Regions from separate parts of the Clostridium perfringens genome, predicted to be linked through region 3. Evidence: riboswitches for the same ligand, from Rfam matches in the RefSeq annotation. Region 3 holds a riboswitch; each other region holds the start of a gene.

Region 1 (2,277 bases), 1.6 Mb from region 3:
CTCAAAATAATGACTTAACTTTTGCTTCAGCCTTTAAATTTCTAGAGAGTTTAAATAATGTGGCTAAAGATTATCCAGATAAAAACTTTGCTATAGTAGATACTGTATCAGACCTTCCAAATGTAAAATCTATAGATTTTAAGGATGAAGAAGGTGCATTTCTAATGGGAATAATAGCTGGTAATACTACTAAAACAAACAAGGTAGGTTTTATAGGTGCAATAAAGGAAGAATTAATAGAAACATTTTTATCAGGATTTATGGCTGGACTAAAGGTTTCAAATGAGGAAGCCTATAAAAATATAAGAAAAGGAAATTTAGTTCAGTACATAGGAAACTTTAATGATCAAAAGAAAGCAAATGATATAGCTAAAAAAATGTATGATGAAGGGGCAGATATAATATTTGAATCAGCAGGAGAAGCTGGAAAAGGACTTTTTAAAGCTGCTAAGGAAAAAGGAAAGTATGCTATTGGAGCTGATATTGATTGGGCAGAAAGATTTCCAGAGTATGCTGATGTTATATTATCATCAATGATAAAGAATCTAGATGATGCAGTATATACTACAGCAAAAGAAGTTATAAATAGTGATTTTAAAGCTGGCCCAAAGAATAAAATGGAAATAGGGCTTAAGGATAATGGAATTGAGATAGCTAAGACAACAAGCAATTTAGTTTCTAAAGAAGTTTTAGATAAAGTAGAACAATATAGAACTTCTATTATACAGGGAGAATTTAATGTGCCAAAGACCTTAGATGAGGTTGAAAATTTTAATATTAAGTAAAAGCAATATAAATATGAAGGTTGACAAAAGGTATATAAGTGTGTAATTATAAAGTGAAAATAAAATAAGAGCATTAGGTGCTTAGTAACTTAATAGGGAAAGTTAAAAACTGCAGCCCCCGCTACTGTTGATAAGGACGAGAACAAAAAGCCACTGTGATAAATAGTCATGGAAAGGATTGTTTTAGGATGATTTATTAGCCAGGAGACCTGCCTAGTATGCTATTCTTATTGTTTCGGAGGGAAGCATTATATAAGTTTAAAAGTATGTAAATTATTTTAACTGGTGGGGATAGTTATCCGTACCAGTTTTTTATTTTGAAAAAATATTTACAGAAAGAATGAGTATAAGCTTTTCTAAAGATTAATTAGAAATAGAGATTTCTAATTAAAAATTTTAACTCTATTTAATTAAGGATCAATTATTCTAAGGTTATACAAAGATATTATGTTTTAGTATAATTATGAAAAATTGAAATTATAATTTATGTTTTGTTGGGTATGAAATTTTATTTAATATTAAAAGTATAACTTACTAGTTAATAGATGCCTTATAATGTAGAGAGAAGGAAAATAATATTAATTAGGAGGGTAAAATAATTATGAATTTTACTAAGGAAAAAAAGAGATTAGATGTTAAGAGTTTGTGTTTTTCAGCTATACTTATAGCAATAAGTGTTATATTAGCTAACTTCCCTATATTCTCTAGTATAGCATTAGATTCAATGCCAGCTTTTGTTGGGGGAATAATAATATCACCTGTAGTTGGAGGAATAATAGGACTTTTAGCTCATTTATTTGTAGCTTTAAGAACAGGATTTCCTTTAAGTTTACCAGTACATATTTTAGTAGCATTAGAAATGTTTGTTGTTGTATACATAACATCAATAATATTTAACAGAGGAAAAGTAATTTTAGCAGGAATTGTTGGTACTCTTTTAAATGGAATAGGATTTACTTTTATAACAGGAGTATTTATGTATTTTGTTTTAGGAGGAATGAATCCTGTAGACTTTTTAAAACTTTTAGGATTACCACTTACTTTAGCAAGCTTAGTTAATATAGTTATAGCATTTATAGTAAGTAAGGGATTAAAAAATGCAAATATACAAGTTTAGAGACTTAACTGTATTAGAAAATGAAAAAAATAAACTAGTAATAGCTTGCGATAGTTGTGGTGGAATTGGTGAAAATGAAGGAGACTTTGTAAAAGCCGAAAATGAGATTGTATCATATTTCTCAGCTAGAGTATGTCTTTTTGAGCTTTTAGCTTTTAGGGCAAAACCATTAGTAATAGTTAATAACTTGGGTATGTCTATGAATAATGGAGGAGAAAAAATAATACAAGGAATCAATAGAGCCATAAAAGAGTATAATGCTGAGGACTTTTTCTATGAAAAATCCAATTTATCAGAGTGTGTAACAGGAAGCACAGAGGATAACTTTAAAACTATTCAAACCTTTTTGGGATTAACTATAATAGGAGAAAAAGA
Region 2 (2,277 bases), 1.4 Mb from region 3:
CTTCAGCTTTTAATGATTCAATTTTATTTTTAGCAGCTTGTACAGAATTGTTAGCTGCCTCTTTTACAGAATCAATGTTAAGTTGTGGTATTAATTGATTCAATGTGCTTACTGCACTTTCAAGTTCATTAATTGATGAACTTGAATTTATAACTGAAACTGAATGAGATATTAAAGACATTTCATTTTCTTTAATTACTTCTAAAACAGCCTCTTTTTGTTTATTTAATTCATCAATTTTCTTTTGTTCTTCAATTTTTTTACTATCTAAGGTTTTAAGAGATTCCTCAGTTGAAGCTTTCAATTCTTTAAGTTCAGCTTTATCTCTCTCTAACTTTTTAATATCACTATTAAGAGAATCTTTTTGCTCATCTAAACTTTGTATAAGATTTTTATCTAAAGCTGTAACCCTTGCTAAAGCGTCTATTCTTGTTATTAAATCTGATAAGTCTTCAGACTTAAGCAAGAAAACTACGGGATTCATAGAATCCTTACTTTTATACATAGCACGCATTCTTTTTCCTAAAACAGATTGTTTTTCATCTATTTCAGTTTTTAAAGTGCTTACTTTGCTTTCTGTCTCTTTTAAATTCTCTTCTGTATCTTTCATTTTAGCCTTATTATCTTCTAACTTAGCATTTAAATCTTCAATTTCATTATTAAGTTTTGACACTTGAGAGTTAAGTGAAATAACTTCATTATCTAATTGTGAATATTTTACTTTATTCTCCTGTATAGTAGATTTCTTATCATTTACTGTATCAGCAAAAACTACATGAGTAGCTGAAATACTAATTGCCATAGCAATTAATGCTGACAAAATTCTTTTTTGCATAAACTACACTCCTTTAGTTAAACTGTCCACAACTTAAGTGTATTTCATCATATATTACTGAATTATAACATAAAAGTCAAATGTAACACAAATTTAACCTTTAAAGATTTAAAATATGGTAAGAAAAAATTAACAACTTAATTATACTACAAATATAAAAAATAAGAAATTTACCCTATATTGAAATAATTAAGATTATATATTATAATTAAAAAAAATAATATTTTATATTTTTAGGTTTGATTTTAATTAAAAGGGAAAGTGGTTAAAGTCCACTACAGCCCCCGCTACTGTGATAGGATACAAGTTTCTATTTGACCACTGATTATATAAATTGGGAAGGGAGAAATGAGGATAAGCCTTAAGTCAGGATACCTGCCTAAAGATCATGAACTAAGCTTCGGAGGGAAGAGATTAGTACTTATTTGTTCATAATTTTGAGGAATAATTACTTTGATTTGTAAGCATCTGTTCTTTGTAGCACAGATGCTTTTTATTTTTAAATTTTAGAGGTGAAATATGAAAAAAGCTATATTAGTAGTAAGTTTTGGAACAAGTCATTTAGACGCATTAAATAATTCTATAAAGAAAATAGAAGATTCAATACAGGAAAACTTTAAAGAATATGATGTTTTTAGAAGTTTTACATCACATATGATAGTAAGAAAACTTAAAGAAAAACATAACATGGAAGTATTATTTCCAGAGGATGCTTTAAAGAAATTAGGAGAGGAAGGATATGAGGAAGTTATAGTTCAACCACTTCATATTATTCCAGGAGAAGAGTTTGATTATATAAAGCATATGGTAAAGGAATATGAACCATGCTTTAAAAAGATAGAAATAGGAAGACCAATATTCCATTATGAAGGTTTTGAATCAGGTCCAGATGATTATTCATATTTCGTAGATACAATGAAAGATTTAATAGAAAAGAATTCTCCATGTGTATTTGTTGGACATGGTAGTGCTCATCCATCAAATGCTGTTTATGGATGTTTACAATCTGTTTTAATAGATAAGGACTATGAAGATGTTTTTGTAGGAACTGTAGAAGGGTATCCTAATTTTTCAAATGTCTTAAAGAAAGCTAAGAAGAAAGATATAAAAGAAATAACAATAATTCCTTTAATGGTTGTAGCTGGAGATCATGCTAAAAATGATATGGCTTCAGATGAAGAAGATTCATGGAAGAGCAGATTTGAAAGTGAAGGAATAAAGGCTAATGTTATTTTAAAAGGCTTAGGAGAATACGAAGAGTTTGGAAATTTATACATAGATAGAATTAATGATGTTATTAATGGTACATATAAAGGACTTGGAGAAACTAAAAAGAAGAAACATAGAAGGGAAATGAAATAATGGATTACATGAAAAGCCCTATGGGAATTGAAAAAAGAAGTTTTGAAATTATAGGTTCTGAAATGCATGAACATAATTTT
Region 3 (2,277 bases):
ACAGCTGAGTCATGGGCTTTATTTAGTGAAGTGTTAGAAGTTGCTAATGAAGCTAACAAAAATAAAGCTGATTACACTCAAGATCAAATAAATCAAATAGTAATTGATTTAGATGCTTCAATAAAAGCTTTAGTAAAGGAAACACCAGAGGTTGATAAAACAAATTTAGGTGAATTAATAAATCAAGGTAAATCTTTACTAGAGGAATCTGTAGAAGGATTTAATGTTGGTGAATACCATAAAGGCGCTAAGGATGGATTAGCAGTTGAAATTAATAAGGCTGAAGAAGTATTTAACAAGGAAGATTCTACTGAAGAAGAAATAAATTCATCTAAGGAATCTTTAGAGGGTGCAATAGCAAGATTTAACTCTTTATTAATAGAAGAAAGTACAGGAGACTTTAATGGCAATGGAAAGATTGATATAGGAGACTTAGCAATGGTATCTAAAAACATTGGAAGTACTACTAACACTTCTCTTGATTTAAATAAAGATGGCTCTATTGATGAATATGAGATAAGCTTTATAAATCATAGAATACTAAATTAAGATAATTCAATAAGGATAAATTAGATTTATAATTTTTTAGGAATCATAAAGATGCTTAAAATCAAATTTAAAATACTAAGAATTTTAAAGAGTAGTATTTTAAAATGATTATTTGTATCTAATATGATTCCTTTTAATTTAAAACATAACTTAATAAAAATTTTTTTAAAATATTATTAGAGTCAGATTAATTTAAGATAAGTTCATTAAATTTATATGATAAACAGATAAGTTTCTTAATAATTAATATTTTATAATAATATATGAACAGGAATTATATGTTTAAAAATTACCGAAAGCCTTATATATAGCATATTTTCTAAAGAAATCTATAGAGTTTAATTGTAAATGCAATGCATATGCTATATAATGTTAAAGTATTGTAAAATTAAATATTTAGAAATAGGTTAAATAGTTACATTTGTAACTATATATTAAAAGGGAAGTTGGGTTTAAATCCCACGCGGTCCCGCCGCTGTAATAGAGGAGCTTTTTGTACTTTAAGCCACTGGAATATAATATTTTGGGAAGGCCACAAAAAGTGATGATACTTAAGCCAGAAGACCTGCCTATTTTTAAAACATCAAGATCCTACGGGAAATAGGAGGTGTTGTGCTTTGGTAAGTTATATTTTTTTAGAATTTTTATAACCTCTAGACGCAATGTCTAGGGGTTTTTTATTTCTAAGACTAAAGTTCTGATTTAACTAGAAATTAAAGTTATTCATATTTAGATTAAGTGTTATAAAGGGAAATATTTTTAGTACATATTGTTTTATTTGATGCAGAAATAGTTAAATCAAATTTTATCTTAAAATAAAAAGATGATAAATGGGAATACAAAATAAAAATATAATTTAAGGAGTAGAATTATTATGTCAAAAAAGAATCAAGTATTTATAGGATTTTTATTAATGTTCTTATTAATACCAAGAAGTGTTTCAGCTATGCATATCATGGAAGGATTTTTACAACCTAAATGGTGTATAGCATGGGGAGTTATAACTATACCATTTATAGTATTAGGATTATTCTCTATTAAAAACAAGGTTGGAAATAATCCAAGACTAAAGATTTTGTTAGCTATGGCAGGAGCTTATGCTTTTGTTCTTTCAGCATTAAAGCTTCCATCAGTTACAGGTAGTTGCTCACATCCTACAGGGGTTGGTCTTGCGGCAATATTATTTGGACCTACAGCAGCATCAGTTTTAGGACTTATCGTACTTTTATTCCAAGCATTACTTTTAGCTCATGGTGGTCTTACTACTCTTGGAGCTAATACTTTTTCAATGGCTGTAGTTGGGCCTTTAGTATCATACGGACTTTATAAATTAGTAAAAAAACTTAATGGACCAACATGGTTAGGTGTATTTTTAGCATCTGCTCTTGGAGATTTAGCAACTTACATGGTTACTTCAGTTCAATTAGGACTAGCCTTCCCAGCAGAGGTTGGAGGAGTTATGGCATCAGTTATGAAATTCATGGGTATATTTGCTGTTACTCAAGTTCCTCTAGCTATAAGTGAAGGAATATTAACAGTCATAATCTTTAATACAATAGAAAATTATGCAAAAGAAGATTTAATGGAACTTAACATTTTTTCAAAGGGGGTAAAATAATGAAAAATAAAAGAGTGTTAACTAATGTGATATTACTATTATTAGTTGTATTTATTACAATAATACCTTTCTTTGTAGCTAAAAATGGAGAGTTTGGTGGATCTGATGAT

The links. Region 3 has a riboswitch for cobalamin ahead of I6G60_RS00595 (energy-coupling factor ABC transporter permease). Riboswitches for the same ligand answer to the same signal wherever they lie in the genome.
Positions count from the first base shown of each region.
Region 1: it holds a riboswitch for cobalamin, as region 3 does, so the genes downstream of both, I6G60_RS08835 (ECF transporter S component) here and I6G60_RS00595 (energy-coupling factor ABC transporter permease) in region 3, are expected to answer to the same signal.
Region 2: it holds a riboswitch for cobalamin, as region 3 does, so the genes downstream of both, I6G60_RS09290 (sirohydrochlorin cobaltochelatase) here and I6G60_RS00595 (energy-coupling factor ABC transporter permease) in region 3, are expected to answer to the same signal.

Region 1 is NZ_CP065681.1:1,820,632-1,822,908, forward strand. It holds gene I6G60_RS08830 (BMP family lipoprotein) at 1-785, shown strand, start outside; cobalamin riboswitch at 844-1,016, shown strand; gene I6G60_RS08835 (ECF transporter S component) at 1,387-1,902, shown strand; gene I6G60_RS08840 (hypothetical protein) at 1,883-2,277, shown strand, end outside.
Region 2 is NZ_CP065681.1:1,955,638-1,957,914, forward strand. It holds gene I6G60_RS09285 (3D domain-containing protein) at 1-835, opposite strand, end outside; cobalamin riboswitch at 1,054-1,232, shown strand; gene I6G60_RS09290 (sirohydrochlorin cobaltochelatase) at 1,355-2,197, shown strand; gene I6G60_RS09295 (precorrin-8X methylmutase) at 2,197-2,277, shown strand, end outside.
Region 3 is NZ_CP065681.1:70,256-72,532, reverse strand. It holds gene nagH (hyaluronoglucosaminidase) at 1-549, shown strand, start outside; cobalamin riboswitch at 937-1,136, shown strand; gene I6G60_RS00595 (energy-coupling factor ABC transporter permease) at 1,424-2,167, shown strand; gene I6G60_RS00590 (energy-coupling factor ABC transporter substrate-binding protein) at 2,167-2,277, shown strand, end outside.